DNA from 4 places in the Vibrio gigantis genome. Region 1 is predicted to be linked to each of the others. Evidence: predicted binding sites of a transcription regulator. Region 1 holds the regulator's gene; each other region holds the start of a gene.
The links. Region 1 encodes CRP, which controls carbon source genes, mostly activating them, when cyclic AMP is high. Its sites were predicted from a motif close to TGTGANNNNNNTCACA; they were not measured.

Region 1 (4,601 bases):
GCGCAGTAGCCGCGAAAGGCGCGTATGACCAAGCAAGCGACACAGTGATTTTATCATCTGAAGTAGCAAGCGCTCTTGAAGTAAAAGAAGGCGAATTCGTTCGCATGTTGGCTCAGTAAGAGCGGCGATTATCTGTCGAAGATTTTAAGGATAGAAGTATGACTCAGTGGATAGCAGGACAGTGGGTGGCAGGTCAAGGTGACGCCATGACATCAGTAAGCCCATACAATAATGAAGTAGTGTGGCAGGGGGATAGCGCAACACCAGCACAGGTTGAATCTGCAGTAGCAGCAGCTCGTGAAGCCTTTTTAGTTTGGAAAAAACTGAGCTTTGCAGAGCGTGAAGCGATCGTGTTGAATTTTGCTGAAAAAGTTAAAGAGAACAGCGAAGAAATTGCACAGATCATCGCCAAAGAAACGGGCAAGCCGATCTGGGAAACTCGTACTGAAGCGGGCGCTATGGCGGGCAAGATAGCTATCTCTATTCGTGCTTACCACGAACGTACTGGTGAAGCTTCGCGTGAAGCGGCAGGCAACCAAATCGTACTGCGTCATCGTCCATTAGGCGTAATGGCGGTATTTGGCCCTTATAACTTCCCTGGTCACCTACCTAACGGTCATATTGTTCCAGCACTGCTATCGGGTAATACCGTGGTATTTAAACCGTCAGAGCAGACACCTTGGACTGGTGAGTTTGCGATGAAACTATGGCAAGAAGCTGGCCTACCTGCTGGCGTGATTAACCTAGTACAAGGTGCCAAAGAGACAGGCATCGCACTGGCTGATGCTAAAGGCCTTGATGGCGTGTTATTCACAGGTAGCGCTAACACGGGTCACATCCTTCACCGTCAATTCGCGGGTCAACCGGGCAAGATGCTGGCACTAGAGATGGGTGGTAATAACCCTATGGTGATCAGTGACCAATACGGTGATGCAGACGCAACGGTATACACCATAATCCAATCGGCGTTCATCAGTGCTGGTCAACGTTGTACATGTGCTCGTCGCCTGTATGTTCCTGTTGGTGAGAAGGGCGATCTGCTTCTCGATAAACTGGTCGCGGCTACGCAAAAGATTCGTGTTGATCAGCCATTCGCGGAACCTGCTCCTTTCATGGGCCCTCAGATCTCAGAAGCTGCAGCTAAGTTCATTTTGGACGCGCAAGCTAATCTGCAATCGCTAGGCGGTGTCAGCCTAGTAGAAGCAAAAGCGGGCGAAGCGGCGTTTGTTTCTCCGGGTATTATCGATGCAACCAACATTGCTGAGTTGCCAGATGAAGAGTACTTTGGTCCATTGCTGCAAGTGGTTCGTTACCAATCGTTAGAGCAAGCGGTAGAGTTAGCTAACGACACACGCTTTGGTTTATCTGCTGGTTTAGTATCAACAGACGATTCTGAATGGGAATACTTTGTTGACCATATCCGCGCGGGTATTGTTAACCGTAACCGCCAGCTAACAGGCGCAAGTGGTGATGCACCATTTGGAGGCCCGGGCGCTTCAGGTAACCTACGCCCAAGTGCTTACTACGCGGCGGATTACTGTGCTTACCCAATGGCTTCAATGGAAGGTGGTGAAACTCAACTGCCAGCTACGTTTAGCCCAGGTATCGAGCTGTAGTTTAGATTGATATTGAGCTAAGGCTCATTGATTAGTTATGAAATAAGGAAGCGGCGTATCGCTTCCTTATTTTAACCACGCTCAGCGTCAAGATTGGGCGGTAGATAATAATAGAACAAGTATGTCACAGGCTGATGGCTGCTGACTTTGTGTCTCAGTCTTTCCCTTTCTAATCCAAATTACTAGCTTGCTAGAACCTCTGACAAGGAGTCACCATGACGCCCGATCTACTCTTTAAATCTCTATGGGACGATTACATTCACAGGCTTTGCCCATCGGCAGAGAAAGTACATCATTTGCTAAAAGAAGATGAAGCGCTGATCAATGATCACATTGCACTGCGTACTTTCAATGTTGCCCCTCTAGGTATTGAAACGTTAGCTAAACCTTTCCTTGAGTTAGGCTATAAGGCATGTGGCGATTACCTGTTTGAGAGCAAGAAGCTAGTGGCAAAACACTACGAGCACCCAGACCCAAAACAACCGAAAGTGTTCATTAGTGAATTGAAGGTTGAAGAGTGTTCAAATGACTTACAACAGATCGTTGCTAAGTTGGTTGAGCAGGTTGATGCAAGCAAGCTTCAAGGTCATGAGTTCTTGTTTGGTGGTCGCCAATGGGATTTGAGTTTCGCTGATTTTCAAGTACTAGCAAAAGAGAGTGAATACGCGTCTTGGCTAGCGGCTCACGGTTATGGCGCCAACCACTTCACGGTTAGTGTCAATCAACTGAACAAGTTCGATGAAGTTCAGGCTGTGAATGACTACCTAAGTGAGTCGGGATTCACAATCAATGCATCTGGCGGTGAGGTAAAAGGCTCTCCAGAGGTTCTATTAGAGCAATCATCAACAATGGCGGACAAAGTGCCAGTGGCATTTGTTGAAGGCAATGAGATGATTCCTGGCGGCTTCTATGAGTTCGCTAAGCGTTATGCAATGGCGAATGGTGAGCTTTATACCGGTTTTGTCGCTGCATCAGCGGATAAGATCTTCGAAAGCACCAACGGATAAAAGAAGATACGTGCACGGGCTTTGCCCTAGAGACTAGGGTACGCTTCGCTTCGAGAATGTTTACAAGGCGAGAGCCTCATGTGTTCCATTCGTATCTTGTATCTGATCTTTAGATAATAAAAAAGCCACCAAATTCGCATTTGGTGGCTTTCAAATTTTTGGCTCAGTTAATCGAGATTAACGAGTGCCGTATACCACGATAGTTTTACCGTGTGCAGAAATTAGGTTCTGCTCTTCAAGCATCTTCAAGATACGACCTACTGTCTCACGAGAACAACCAACGATCTGGCCAATCTCTTGACGAGTGATCTTGATTTGCATGCCGTCAGGGTGAGTCATTGCATCTGGCTGTTTCGCTAGGTTTAGTAGCGTTTGAGCGATACGACCTGTTACGTCAAGGAACGCTAAGTCACCAACCTTTTGGCTAGTTACTTGTAGACGGTTTGCCATTTGCGCAGAAAGGCGCATTAGGATGTCTGGGTTCACTTGGATAAGTTGACGGAATTTCTTGAAAGAAATCTCAGCTACTTCACAAGGAGATTTAGCACGAACCCAAGCTGTACGCTCTTGGTCTTCTTCGAACAAGCCAAGCTCACCGATGAAGTCGCCTTGGTTTAGGTAAGAAAGAATCATTTCCTTACCTTCTTCGTCTTTGATAAGAACTGCCACAGAACCTTTAACGATGTAGTACAAGGTTTCTGCCTTTTCACCAGCATGAATCAAAGTACTTTTTGAAGGGTACTTATGAATATGACAGTGTGAAAGGAACCACTCTAATGTTGGATCGGTTTGAGGTTTACCTAGAACCATAATATCTCACTTCCTCTGCAGGGTATGCTTGCCGCTTTCCGTATTTTAGCTAAGCCTGGATTGACTTTTAGGATAAGAGCACTCGTTGAGCGCTGCAAGCTATCTTGTGTTTCGTTTAAGAATAGTATCCTTTTTCAGGTACTATTTCTTGATTTTAATCGTGACCAAGCTACGATTTTTTACGCAAAATTGTGCACATGATCACGGTATGAAAAGTAATCAACCAGAATGTTGTTTTGTTAACCTATTTTTCCGGTTTCGATGAGTTGTTGTAGAATTGGCCTCACAATGAGCTCCATAGCAAAACTCATCTTGCCTCCAGGTACTACGAGCGTGTTATGACGAGACATAAACGAGCCATCAATCATAGCCAGAAGGTAGGGGAAATCGACATTTTTGATGCCACGCAAACGTATAACCACGAAGCTTTCGTCTAAACTCGGAATCCCTTTGGCGTTAAGTGGGTTCGATGTATCTACGGTTGGAACACGCTGAAAGTTGATATGAGTACGCGAAAATTGCGGGGTAATGTAGTTAAGGTAATCATCCATTGAACGAACAATGGAGTCCATTACTGCTTCGCGTGAGTGGCCACGATCGCGGGTATCACGAACGAATTTTTGGATCCATTCTAGGTTTACGATCGGTACCATGCCGATCAGCAAGTCGACGTGTTGAGAAACGTTAATGTCACCATCAACCACACCGCCGTGCAGGCCTTCGTAAAACATCACATCGGAATTTTCAGGGATATCTTGCCATGGCGTGAAGGTGCCCGGCATTTGATTGTAAGGCACGGCTTCATCGAAGGTGTGTAGGTAGCTACGTACCTTACCTGTACCTTCGTTACCGTATTTACGGAAGAATTCTTCTAGCGCACCAAAGTCGTTGGCTTGTGGACCAAAGTAGCTGATGTGCTTACCTTGCTCGCGCGCTTTGCGGATTTCGACATCCATTTCTGGTCGAGTGAAGCGATGGAAACTATCCCCTTCAACCCAAGCAGCCTTCACGTCCATCATATTGAACATTTTTCGGAAGGCTTCTGAGGTAGTGGTGGTGCCGGCTCCAGATGAACCCGTCACCGCAATAATTGGATGTTTAGCGGACATGACAACCCTTGTCTTTTGAGTAACTTACTTGTTAGCAATCGTTTACCACTATAACACGG
Region 2 (4,601 bases), 920 kb from region 1:
CCCGCATTAAGTAGAATCTCTACCTGCTTGTCATCTTGTGTTTTTGCCGGTAGGTACAGCTCGCGATTAACCATAGAGGAGAGCTCACTCTCTTCTAAAATTAGCCCACGGTATTCTTTGAGCAGGTTTTTAGTCGGCTCAATAAAGATCTCACCGCTATACCCATCAACAATCGCTCGCTTACCATTAGCTTGAGCTAGGTTGAGGTTTACCCCCATGACTGAAGGTATTCCAAGCGCTCGAGATAAAATCGCTGCGTGCGAGTTCGCCGCTCCCTCCAAGGAAATAACCGCCAATAGCTTTTCTTTGGGAATAGACGCTAATACCGAAGCGGTTAACTCACGAACCACTAGAATAATCGGCTTATCTAATGTGCGGAGTTCATGTTCAGAGTTGTGGAGGAAGTAGAGCAGCCTTTGTCCGAGCTCTCGGATGTCTTGTGCTCTCTCACGAAGGTACACATCGGACATACGAGCAAAACGATTTGAGTAGCTCTCAACAACCTGCCTTAATGCCCAATCGGCTTTATCGCCTTTCTGAATTTGGCTCTTCAGATCCTTACGCAACATAGGATCATTGAGTAAGTGAGTAAACAGGTCAAAGATCGCCAACGCGTCTTTATTGATTTCGCTATCTAAGCGCTTTCGCATGCGCTTAAAGTCATTGAGGGCATTTTCAACCGCTACCGCCAACAGCTCATGCTCTCTCTCTACATTGAGCGTCGAAGCAGGATAAACATCGGTGAGTTCAGGCTGAGTGTTGTCCCACCACAAATCACCAATCGCCACACCCGATGAAGCTGCAATACCTTTAGTCGCAGGTAGTTTCTGTTGCTCTAACAGCCAATGGCCTTGAGTTTGGGCGTGCGCCACAATAACGGCAAGTTGTGCTGAGAGCGTGACAAGGAAAGATTCTTCCATCTCACTGAATAAGCGAGGGGTCTTCTGTTGAATAACCAATACACCAAGCACTTGCTTGCGGTGGATAATCGGAGTTCCGAGAAAAGAGTGATAGACGTTTTCTCCAAGCTCTGGAAAAAACTTATAAGCTGGGTGAGCAGATGCCTGTGCAAGGTTAATAGGTTCAGCACTTCTTTTGACAAGGCCAACTAAGCCTTCGTCAAAACCAATGTGAATACTATTCCCTTCAAAGATCAGGCCTTGAGTTGCCATCAACTCAAGGCGCTGCATATCATTATTCGCTAGATACACGGTGCAGCACTCTGTCTGCATCGCACTGCATGTCTCTTTCACCAAAATATCAAGAGCCGTCGACACATCTTCAACTCTTGATACGTGTTCAACTATTTCCCTTAGTTGGCTGAGCATGCTTAACCTCTACGCAATTTGCGTTTTCCTTTTGTTTTTCGCTCTTTAAACGGCATTGCTAAAGATGCGAATTCCTTCATTGCTCGACGGTAAACATCTCGCTTGAAAGAAACAACTTGTCGAACTGGGTACCAGTAACTCACCCAACGCCAACCATCAAACTCAGGTGTACTTCCACGCTGCATATTGATATGCGATTCATCGCAATCTAAGCGCAAAAGGAACCACTTCTGTTTTTGTCCAATACAGACAGGTTTAGAATCCCACCGAACCAGTCGTTTGGGTAGCTTGTAGCGTAACCAATGACGACTTGTCGCGACGATCTTTACATCCTTTTTGGTAAGGCCAACCTCTTCATACAACTCGCGGTACATTGCTTGTTCCGGAGTCTCACCTTCATCTATTCCCCCTTGAGGGAATTGCCATGAATGTTGCCCGTATCGTTTAGCCCAGAAGACCTGACCATGGTTGTTACAGATTACAATACCAACATTTAATCGGTAACCATCGCCATCTATCACTGGCCAACCTCTATCTAAATTTTTAATTACTCTGATTTTTCCACATATCCCCAATCGGAGCAAACTTAGTGACGTGATAAGCGCTATATTTATGAATAATAACTAGGAATATGGATAAGTTTTGCTCAAATTCTAGTTACCCACACAATAGTGAGACATAGACCACATTTATTCACCTTTTCTGTGAATAACTATGTGAAGAATTACCCGCAATCGTTTTTTTTAATCCATAGATTCATCAACACTAAAAACGACAAACCAATCGAAATCACTTTATCTAATTAAAAATCAATTAGTTAAAATAATATCTTAGTTTTAAAAAACATTAGAAATGTAAAAGATCTTTCAGAAATTCAACATGGTCAAAGATCAACCACCCCGATGTTTATCCACACTAGTAAGTGAAAGATTCATTTTGAACACTATTTGGCAAGCATTTTATCCACCATAAACCCCTGTTTATTTATCCACTAAATTAATATTTCAATTAATTACCTTTACGTCCTGTGGATAACCCTGACTTTGATCCCTTCTCTTGCAGGGAGATCATTTCTTAACCAGTCGTCATTTGGTGATAACTTCTGATAAAATCATTTTTTTGATCATGCCTTTTATTATGAAACCAGAACCACAAACACAACAAGAGCTGTTAGAGCGCGCATATGCTATCGCCGGAATGACCTTTAAAGAGCTAGCTGATGAAGCCGAGATGGTGATGCCAAATGACCTTAAGCGTGATAAAGGCTGGGTTGGGCAGCTATTGGAGTGGCACTTGGGTGCACCTGCAGGCAGCAAGCCAGAACAGGATTTCGCGAAACTAGGCATCGAACTTAAAAGTATTCCGATTGGCTACTCTGGCAAGCCACTCGAAACCACCTTTGTATGTGTTGCGCCTTTGATGGGCGTGCAAGGCATAACTTGGGAAACCAGCCACGTTCGAAACAAGTTGTCTAAAGTGTTGTGGATCCCTGTCGAGGGGGAAAGAGAGATCCCGCTAGCTGAGAGGCATGTAGGCTCCCCTTTATTATGGACGCCTAGCCAAGCTGAAGACGAACTCTTGAAAAGAGATTGGGAAGAGCTGATGGAGTTGATTGTTTTAGGCAATGTTGAGCAGATAACAGCAAGACACGGTGAAGCACTGCATTTACGTCCAAAAGCCGCCAACAGTCGAGTGTTAACAGAAGCTTACGGTGCAAGTGGAAAACCAATCAAAACTAAACCACGTGGTTTCTATCTACGAACTCAATTCACCCACAAATTGCTGACAACACATTACGCATAGAGCGTTTAATCGAGCCTCGATAGCCAAAACTATCAGTGCGTTACAAAACAGTCTGTAATTTGAATCAATCTCTAGCTACAAACGCTCTCTTAATGAGATTTGAGCGCCAGTTCAATATCACAATAGCTTTGGCTTGGCTCATTACCAAACTCATCATACGCGTTGTGTAAGCGAAGATACGCCTTTTCAAAACCGAGCCGGAGTAACTCCTCTTTCACTTGATCCAAGGATCCAAAGTGAAGCGGCTCGCCGTCTTGCTTTACCGGTTCTAGCTTGTGTTTGTACTCCACCGCCAGTAGATATTCTGAGATATCAGAACAGCCAATCACGTACACCTTGGGTGTTTGATAAGAGTCTTTGTGCTCTCCATGTAACCACATGTCTAATTGATGCTTTTGCATAGCCAGCCTCCCTTGCTCTATAAAGCTTAGTAGAACTCTTTTCCTTTACTAGATAACGACTTAAAAAAGCACAGATAACGGCTTAAAAAAGCAAAAAAGAGAAGCCAGAGCTTCTCTTTTTTGGCCAGTTCTAGTTCAAAAGTTTGCACTTTCGACGCCATAACTATCACTGTAAATTATCTTAGGGGTTGAAAGGTGCTATCAACCCCGCAGATTACGTCGGTATTCGCGCACTTAAGACACGACGAAGGTGACGTACTCGACGTTCAATAGTGACGACTTCTGGTTCAGAAAAACCAAGAGGTCGACCGTCAACTTCAAGACCAATATCTCTTAATAAGTGAGTATTGTTCCATGGTAGATCATATGAACTACGACGAACTTTTCGTTGCCATTCACGCTCTTCACGACGAAGATCGGCACGGATAAGGACTGTTGCTAATTTTAAATATACTGAGTGACGCATAATAACTCTCCAGTTGTTGAATCAACTGAGGAAAAATAGCGTGTTCGATAGTATGAGGGCTTCTCACTTAGCTGCTATTTTTCCGCAGCCAAATAAGGGTACGGATCTATTAGTTAGGTTTATCTTGGGTGTTTCGATCGGCCATGGCTGATGTTTGTGACATATCAGTCACCATGTCAGTACACGGATCAAACGACGCGCAAATATGCTGTATAAAATCGAAATGTTTCATTTGCGCCTCCAAGCTAACTAAAAAATCCAAAAAGAAATGGGGTAGTAAAAGCAGACAAGTCTTTGTTAAATTGTTGCTTTCACGGTTAAATTCTAACCAAGTGAGTATATTATTCAACCGCTAATTGGTTAACATTTTTAAAACAATGCATTCGCCTGAAATGTCAGTTGCATATTCATTTACATATAACATATTCACTATGATTATATAAAATCACAGCATATCTCTCTTAGGGCTGAGCTAGAAAACAACGAGCTATCCTTCAGAAACAAAAAAGCCACGTAGATACGTGGCGCTTAATTTTCAGAGACTGAATAAACTCAGGTAGAAAAGAGTCTAAACCACACCCTCAGAGATTAGGCTGTGTTTAT
Region 3 (4,601 bases), 1.1 Mb from region 1:
CGCCAAGGAGTGGCTTCCTGCGGCTAACCGTTCCGGTGAACGCAGTGGTGAATTCAATCGTGCGTTGGACGACTATTTGCTTGGTGCGGCTTATCCGTTAGAACTCGATTTGGTTGAGCTACAGCGTTTCTGGCGCTTGCCAGTGCAATACTTCTTTAATCGCCGTCTCAAAGTAGTGTTTGAGCCACCGCTTCCGGTAATGGAAGACGATGAGCCGTTCGTGCTTAATGGCTTAGAGAGCTTCCAGCTTAAAGATGCGTTGCTTCAAGTACTACTCGATCACCCAGAAGGGGCAGATGAAGCGGTTCGCTTGTTTGTCTCTGAGCAAAAAGCCCAAGGTCGCTTACCGGTTGGCGCTTTTGGTGATATCGAGTTCGAAACCAACCGCGTTCAAGCGGAAGACTTAGCCAAAGAGATTCGATTTGTAAGTGGGCAGCCACAACAAGATCTCGAGGTAAATATTGAATTTGACGTGCTAGGCGAGGGTAAACCGGTTCGTTTGATGGGGTGGCTGACTCAAAACTATCAATCGGGGTTGGTACGTTTTCGTAGTGGCAAAATTCGTTCGCAAGACTACTTGGCTGCGTGGATTGATCACTTGTGTTGTACGGTGATGGGGCATGGCAAAACAACCCATATTATTGGTTATGACAGAAAAGAGGGCGTGGTTCACCAAACGCTACAACCTATCGGCGATGCGCAGCAAGTGAAGGGTTTATTGGCTGAGTTAGTACGACTGTTTTATCAAGGTATGACAGCACCACTGCCGTATTTCCCGAAAACCGCCTTGGCCGGCGTTGAAGCGGGCTTTAGCCGTGGTAAGTGGGTCGATGATGAAGAGAAGTCGCTCAAGAAAATGGCCGATACTTTTAATGACAGCTTCGCTTTCACGGGCGAGGGTCGAGATACCTACATCTCGCGTATTTGGCCTAAGTGGGATGATGTGCTGGCTGCTGAGTCGCGTATGTATTCAACGCTTGTGTTACAGGCGGCAAGGTTGGCTGCAGCCGATCTGGAAGATCAGGAGTAAGTGGCAGTGATCGATAAGATCAATCGCGGGTTCGCTGAATTAATGAATGACAAAAGAGAGTCGCTGGTAAGCGTTTGGAGTGTCTGCTTTCCTAGAGAGGGGAAGCAAGGTACAGGAAATAAAGTGGCCGCCAGTAAATCATTATTAGTGTAGGGCGTTCGCTGTACGGCCACAGGTCAGAGGGACCATTATTCTGTGGTTCTAAGTAGGCAATGAGTATAAAACTCGAATCGCGCTCTTGAACTCGTGGGCGCATAGTAGCGAGGCGATCTGAATTGATCCGTGAGAGAGATCGCACTAACTATTAACAAATCAGCGTAGGACGTAAATTGAATGACGTTTTCCACGCTAGGTCACATTTGTAACAACATATTTATCAGAAGGCAGTAAGGCATGACGACCACAAGCAGTGTTCAGGTAATTGCTCCACAGACACTCAATACCATGACGTTTCCACTTCATGGCGCGCGTTTAATTGAAGCATCGGCGGGTACAGGTAAAACATTTACCATCGCTGGCTTGTACTTACGCCTATTGCTTGGGCACGGCACGGCTGCGCCGCAAGGTGAACTCGCGGAAGCTACCCGACATCACGAGCCGCTCACTGTAGATCAAATCCTAGTCGTGACTTTTACTGAAGCAGCAACCGCAGAGCTGCGTGACCGTATCCGTGCGCGAATCCATGATGCGCGCATTGCGTTTGCTCGCGGGCAAAGTGATGACCCAGTGATTGCACCTCTTTTACAAGAGATCGAAGATCACACTGGCGCCGCACAAACACTGCTCAATGCCGAAAGGCAAATGGACGAAGCCGCGGTCTACACCATTCACGGCTTTTGTCAGCGAATGTTGACTCAAAATGCCTTCGAGTCTGGCAGCCGATTTGATAATGAGTTTGTGACAGATGAAAGCCATCTTAAAGCGCAAGTAGTAGCCGACTATTGGCGTAAGCAGTTTTACCCGCTACCTATTCAGCTAGCAGGTGAGGTCCGTAATATCTGGGGTTCACCGGCTGCATTATTAGCAGACGTCAATCGTTATCTGACGGGCTCTCCATTGAAGCTAACCGTTGATGCGATGTCGGGTGATTTGCAAACTCTACACAATCAGAACCTGGATAAAGTGAAGCAGCTCAAAGCGCTGTGGTGTGAGTCTGAAACGGACTTTTTGGCTTTGATCTCAGGTTCGGATGTGAACAAGCGCAGCTACACCAAGAAGTCGCTGCCGACATGGCTAGAGGCGGTGACGGCATGGGCACAAAGTGACACCCATGATTATCAATATCCAGACAAGTTAGAGAAGTTCTCTCAAGCCACGTTAATCGAGAAAACACCGAAAGGTACCGCACCTCAGCATGCCGTTTTCGAAGCGATTGATGATTTCCTAAATAACCCAGCCGACCTTAAGGCTCCGTTATTGGCTCATGCGATTACTCACTGTCGAACTATGCTAGCCAAGGCAAAACAGCAGAAGCAGTGGTTATCATTCGATGACTTGTTGACCCAGTTATCTGCGTCGATTGATGTCGATGAGCAATCCTTGCTGGTGGAAAGAATTCGCACACTCTACCCGGTTGCGATGATCGATGAATTCCAAGATACCGACCCGCTGCAGTACAGTATTTTTAGTCGAATCTATCTCGATAACCCGCTGTGCGGCTTGTTTATGATCGGTGACCCGAAGCAGGCTATTTATGGTTTCCGTGGCGCAGATATCTTTACCTATATCAAGGCGAGAAACCAAGTTAGTGCTCACTACACCTTAGGCACTAACTGGCGTTCAAGCGCTGATATGGTCAGCGCAGTAAACCAAGTGTTTATGAATTCGGACAGTCCGTTTATCTATGACCAAGACATCCCATTCTTACCTGTTGCCGCCAGTCCATCAGCCGACAAACGCCAATGGGTGATGAACGGAGAAACTCAGCACGCACTCACCTTTTGGTTGCAAGAGGCTGAAGATAAGCCGTTACCTAAGGGCGAATATCACAAGGCAATGGCTGAGGCGACGGCGAGTAAAATTCAAACCATTCTGACTGCTTCTCAAAACCAGCAAGCCTATTTTGATAACGGCAAAAACCAACATGCAGTGAATGCGGGTGATATTGCTGTCTTGGTTCGAACCGGCAGTGAAGGTCGTCTGATCAAGAACGCGCTCTCTGAGCAAGGCATTGCAAGTGTTTATTTGTCTAACAGAGACAGTGTATTCACCAGCTTGGTTGCGCAAGATATTCAACGTCTGCTGCAAGCGGTGCTGACGCCCGAAAACGACCGTGCGTTGCGCGCGAGCCTAGCCTCCGAGTTGTTCGCTCTGGATGCCGCATCATTGGATGAACTCAATAACGATGAAGTGGTGTGGGAAAACGTGGTTAATGAGTTTCGTGAGTATCGTAAGCTGTGGCTACAGCGTGGCGTGTTACCAATGCTTCGCAGCGTGATCAGCAAGCGACATCTCGCGGAACGCTTGCTGGAAGAAGAAAATGGTGAGCGCTCACTCACTGATTTGATGCACATAGGTGAATTGCTGCAACAGGCAAGACAAGAGCTCGACAGCGACTATGGCTTGCTGCGTTGGCTAGCAGAAGCGATTTCCGATGCTCAAAATGGTTTAGGTGGCAGTGAAGATGACATTCAACGCCTTGAATCAGAGAGAAACTTGGTGCAAATCGTTACCATCCATAAGTCGAAAGGTTTGGAATATGACTTAGTATTCCTTCCATTTGTTGCGAGTTATCGAGAAGCGAGCGAAGGCAAATTCTACGACCATGATTCAGACACCACGGTGCTGGATATTACAGGTAGTGATAGTGCCTTAGCCCAAGCGGATAAAGAACGACTCGCGGAAGACCTGCGTTTGATTTATGTAGCGCTGACTCGTGCGGTTTATGGCTGTTTCATTGGCATGGCGCCACTGCGTAAAGGGCGTTCAACCAAAGAACCGACCGGCGTGCATTTGAGTGCGATGGGTTATTTGGTTCAAAACGGACAAGAGCAGGGTATTGCCGAATTGCATCAGGCTCTAGCGGCCATTGAAGGCAAAAATTCAAGTGTGCTGTTAGCCGAAACACCAACTGCTCACGAGCAAGTGTTTGTACAAACAGAGCAAGTGAGTGAAGACTTACATGCTAATGAACTCAAGGCTTCAATCGACAGGGCTTGGCGTATTACCAGTTACTCGGGGCTAGTAAAGCAAGGCAGTCACGGTGCGAGTCATGACGCGACCATTGAGGTGTCTGGCTTTGATATTGACTCGGCTGATGAGCAGGATGAGTCTGAGTTGATTGAACCTGAACGCTCTATCTTTACGTTCCCTCGTGGTGCTCGCCCGGGTACTTTTTTACACACCTTGTTTGAGGAGGTTGAGTTTACCGAGCCAGCAAGCAGCGAACACAACACGCAAGTAATCACTCACTTATTAGAATCAGAACAATACGAATTAGAGTGGCTACCTGTGCTTCAGCAACTGGTCGATACGGTGCTGAACACTGCATTGGATGGCAAGAACTTAAAACTAAGCGAGAAAGATTCGACGCAACGCTTAGTTGAGATGGAGTTCTTGCTACCGATCGAAG
Region 4 (4,601 bases), on a different replicon from region 1:
TTCCAATAAAGTACCTACTTGGTCATAGCGGTGCTGGCTCTGTGCAAGCCACGCACGCAACATGGAAAGTTTAGGCTCACTGTAAAGTTGATCGGTAGTGAGCTGCTTAATCGCCATCTCTAGTGACGAAAGCTCACCTTGGTTGAACATCGGCCACCCGTGCTCAGTAAGGATTTGAATGATCAGTTCTGCATCTTCAGCGCGTTGTGCGTGTCGCAGAGCTTGGTGTGGTGTGTTCTGTTTTATCCAAGCCTTTGCTGCACTGCGATGCAATTCCGCTTCCTGTTGAGGAATTCGAGCTTGACGCTCGTGGGCAAGAAATTCGCCGAATAGATTGTGGAATCGGTACCAGTTCTTCTCACCTTCAAGAGGGTAAATGAACAGACCAAATCGGTTGAGAGACTCAATCATACCGAGCGCATCTTCACGCTGAGTTAGCGCGCACACCAATTCATCGTTAAAGTGATCCAGTACAGAGCACTGCATCAGGAACTGGCGGGTTTCTTTGTCTAGCAGGTCGAATACCTCTTCAACCAAGTAGTCCCAAAGATGGGCGTGGTTAAAGTGAGAAAACGACTCTGCGGACTGTGCAAGGGTGCGTTTTTGGTGCTGTGCTTGCAGCGCGATAAGTTGCAGAGCAGAAGGCCAACCCTCTACATAGCTGCAAATACTGTCTGCGGTGGTGTCATCAATACCGTCGGCAACACGTTGGTTGAAAAAGCGTGTCGTCTCTTCGGTATCAAATGCTAGCGAGTCATTGCCTAATTCGATCATCAAGTCACGAACACGCAGGTTTGCTGTACCAAGTGGTGGTGTCCCACGGCTAGTCACAACAAGCGTTAGATTGTCGGGCATGTGTTTGAGGAAGAAGCGCATTGCTTCGTGGATGTCGTCATTGTTGACCAAGTGATAATCATCCAACACCAGAAAACACTCGTGATGGAATTCCGACATCTCGGCAAATACTTCACTCAATAAAGAATGCAGCGATGAAAACTGTCGCTTTTCTGCCAGCTTTTGGGCATTCGGACAGGCATTTTGAGTCGCTTTATTAAGTGATTGAAGTAGGTAGTTGATAAATCGGAAGGCATCGTTGTCACTATCATCAATGCTGTACCAACCCACATTGGGTTTATCTACCAACCATTGTGCAGCCATGGTGGTTTTGCCGTAGCCAGCTGGGGAGCGGAACAATACAAGTTTATAGCAATCTGCATTCTGAAGCAGATCGAGAACCCTAGGTCTTAGGATTGCATTATGTAAGCGGCCGGGACGAGTCAGTTTCGATGGGATCCACATGTCGAAGTTTTACACCTATTCCGTGGCTATGGTCTTGAATATTTCAAGCACTCATTGAGTGCAGTCCAATGACACTAGCCTAATTACTTAAGTCTTTACTCATATTACGTGAAGCAAAACGACACCGACTATGATCCTCCGCAGAAACCTTGCACTCCTGCATGTTTTTAGGCTTCTACGCCCTTTATTTGAGACTTTGCTCACGTTGTGGGTTGGTTTTTGAATGTGACTTAGTTCGTTTCTACACGGAGATTCATGCAAAAGATGAGAGTAGGAAAAAAATTTCGTGATCTCAAACTCAGATTTGGCAATGAGTTCAGTTTGGTTAAATAAAAGTCACATCAATTGAAGTTAAGTTATCGAACGGGAGCTTGTGATCTTAGTCACTCCAAGTTTTTGTTCGAAGTCAGAACATGAGAGTCAGATCACTAACCCTATGTCGGTACGCCCCCTACGCCCTCCCATCTACTCCTAGTCAGTTGCGTTAGCGGGAGGATGTTTAGTTTATGGTGACCATGCACGATATGTCACAGATGAATTAGAACTATTAAAAGCGAGATTTCTGAAATGAAACCAACTCAGCAAAAAACTTTCGATAAAGTGTCGTTCCAAGAAAGCGTTAAGAAGCATTTATCTGCAACCTACGCAACAACGATTGAAAACGCGGATAGCCGCGCATGGTACCTAGCAATGGGTCGCGCATTAGCAGAACTCACAACATTCGACCTGCTAGAAACTGAAAACGATGAAAAAATCAAAAACGCGAAGAGTGTTAACTACCTTTCGCTAGAATTCTTGATTGGCCGTCTGACAGGTAACAACCTAATCAGCATGGGCCTGTATGAGCAAATCACGCATGCAATGGAAGAGCTAGGTCAAAACCTAACAGACCTTTTAGAAGAAGAACGCGACCCATCACTAGGTAATGGTGGTCTTGGTCGTCTAGCTGCTTGTTTCATGGATTCTTGTGCCGCTCAAGAATACCCAACAGTAGGCTACGGTCTTCACTACGAGTACGGTCTATTCAAACAGTCTTTCCAAGACGGTCGTCAACAAGAAGCACCTGACGCGTGGCGCGGTGTTGAAGGTTACCCATGGGAAGTAGCTCGTCCAGAACTAGCACAACACATTGGTTTTTACGGTCATGTAGAAGTTGAATTCATCGACGGTAAAGAAGTACGTACTTGGGTTCCAGGTATGGAAGTAAAAGCAATGCCTTGGGATCTACCTATCGTAGGTTACGAGTCAAACACGGTTTACCCGCTGCGTCTTTGGGAATGTCAGGCAATTGCACCATTCTCACTAGCAAGCTTTAACAACGGTGATTACTTCGAAGCGCAACACTCGCTAATCGATGCAGGTAACATCACGAAAGTTCTTTACCCGAACGACAACCACGAGAAAGGTAAGACTCTGCGTCTAATGCAGCAGTACTTCCACTCAGCAGCCTCGGTTCGCGATATTCTACGTCGTCACGAAGCAGCAGGTTTCTCTCTAGAAGATCTTCCTAAGCAAGAAACAATTCAGCTAAACGATACGCACCCAACTATTGCGATTCCTGAGCTAATGCGCATCTTGATTGACGAGAAAGGTCTATCTTGGGACCAAGCATGGGAAATCAGTGCTCATACGTTCGCATACACGAACCACACACTACTTCCTGAAGCGCTAGAGACTTGGTCTGAATCACTGATCAACCGTCTTCTTCCACGTCACATGGAAATCATTTTTGAAATCAACCACCGTTTCATGCAAGAAGTTCGCAAGATGTGGCCTGGTGACGGTGAGAAGCAAGCGAAGCTTTCTATCATCCAAGAAGGTTTCCACCGTATGGTTCGCATGGCAAACCTATGTGTTATTGGCTCTTACAAAGTAAACGGTGTAGCTGCGCTTCACTCACAACTGGTTAAGAAAGACTTGTTCCCTGAGTTCAACGAAATCTTCCCAGGTAAACTGACTAACGTAACGAACGGCATCACGCCACGTCGTTGGTTGAAGTTCTGTAACCCAGGTCTATCTGCGCTAATCACAGATAAGATCGGTTCAGAATGGCCTGCAAAACTTGAGCAACTTGAAGGCATTGCTAAGTTTGCAACAGACGCGAAATTCCAAAAAGAATTCATGGCGGTTAAGAAAGAAAACAAACAGCGCCTTGCTGATTGGGTTCAAGAGAACATGGGTATCGAGCTAGACACTAACGCTATCTTCGACGTGCAAATCAAGCGTCTACACGAGTACAAGCGTCAGCACCTAGACCTGCTACACATTCTATCTCTGTACCACCGTATTCTTAATGAACCGGGTTTTGAGTGTGAGCCACGCGTATGTTTCTTCGCAGCGAAAGCAGCACCGGGTTACCACCTAGCGAAAGAGATCATCTTCGCAGTTAACAAGATTGCAGAGAAGATCAACAACGATCCTCGCATCGGCAACAAGCTTAAAGTGGTATTCATCCCTGACTACCGTGTAAGTATGGCTGAAATCATCATCCCTGCAGCAGACGTTTCTCAGCAAATCTCACTGGCTGGTAAAGAAGCATCTGGTACGGGCAACATGAAGATGGCTCTAAACGGCGCTCTAACTATCGGTACGATGGATGGCGCGAACGTTGAGATTCGTGAAGAAGTCGGCGATGAGAACATCTACATCTTTGGTCTAGAAGTTGATGGCGTACAAGCACTGAAAGCTCAGGGCTACAACCCATATGACTACTACAATGCAGACCCACTACTGAAAGCATCCCTAGACCTATTGACTGGCGATGAGTTCACTCCAGGTCAACCAGGTCTTCTACGTGCGACGTTTGATAGCCTGCTAGACGGTGGTGATCCATACCTATGTCTTGCTGACTTCGCATCTTACGTGAAAGCGCACGAAGACATGGGCACGCAATACAAAGACCAAGCAGGTTGGGCTAAGAAAGCGATTCTTAATACAGCATTGGTTGGTAAGTTCACATCAGACCGCTCTATTCGCGACTACGTGAACAACATCTGGAAACTAGAAGCGGTTAACCGTTAATAGTTCCCAAGTAGCCAAGGCAGCCTCTGCCTTGGCTCAATTAGCTTGTGAGCAAACAGATGGCTTATTCTGATAGCAATGCTTACAAACTGATTGTCACAAGCTAATTGATTAGTAAAAAATTAAATAAACAACCCTACAAAAATTGAAAGCGTCAGAACGTTTTCGGAGAGAGCGATGAAAGAACAGACCGTATTAAAACAAGTCGCAGAAATGGCAAACATTGCCGACAGTTACGTTAGTGCGTGGGGCGATGAAGCACAGGTATCAGACGAAACTAT

Region 2: the regulator CRP is predicted to act here: its motif matches at 2,001-2,016, upstream of rppH (RNA pyrophosphohydrolase).
Region 3: the regulator CRP is predicted to act here: its motif matches at 1,312-1,327, upstream of recB (exodeoxyribonuclease V subunit beta).
Region 4: the regulator CRP is predicted to act here: its motif matches at 1,672-1,687, upstream of OCV56_RS23125 (glycogen/starch/alpha-glucan phosphorylase).

The regions. Positions count from the first base shown of each region.
Region 1 covers NZ_AP025492.1:3,246,703-3,251,303, reverse strand. Annotated here, with positions in the region: gene astA (arginine N-succinyltransferase) at 1-119, shown strand, start outside; gene astD (succinylglutamate-semialdehyde dehydrogenase) at 159-1,616, shown strand; gene OCV56_RS14645 (DUF1338 domain-containing protein) at 1,832-2,623, shown strand; gene crp (cAMP-activated global transcriptional regulator CRP) at 2,801-3,433, opposite strand; gene OCV56_RS14635 (phosphoribulokinase) at 3,673-4,542, opposite strand.
Region 2 covers NZ_AP025492.1:590,993-595,593, reverse strand. Annotated here, with positions in the region: gene ptsP (phosphoenolpyruvate--protein phosphotransferase) at 1-1,328, opposite strand, end outside; gene rppH (RNA pyrophosphohydrolase) at 1,331-1,849, opposite strand; gene mutH (DNA mismatch repair endonuclease MutH) at 2,466-3,131, shown strand; gene OCV56_RS02665 (DUF6482 family protein) at 3,221-3,532, opposite strand; gene OCV56_RS02660 (DUF1127 domain-containing protein) at 3,747-3,998, opposite strand; gene OCV56_RS02655 (hypothetical protein) at 4,108-4,230, opposite strand; gene vpsR (cyclic-di-GMP-binding transcriptional regulator VpsR) at 4,567-4,601, opposite strand, start outside.
Region 3 covers NZ_AP025492.1:763,978-768,578, forward strand. Annotated here, with positions in the region: gene recC (exodeoxyribonuclease V subunit gamma) at 1-1,030, shown strand, start outside; gene recB (exodeoxyribonuclease V subunit beta) at 1,424-4,601, shown strand, end outside.
Region 4 covers NZ_AP025493.1:1,587,754-1,592,354, forward strand. Annotated here, with positions in the region: gene malT (HTH-type transcriptional regulator MalT) at 1-1,299, opposite strand, end outside; gene OCV56_RS23125 (glycogen/starch/alpha-glucan phosphorylase) at 1,867-4,320, shown strand; gene malQ (4-alpha-glucanotransferase) at 4,498-4,601, shown strand, end outside.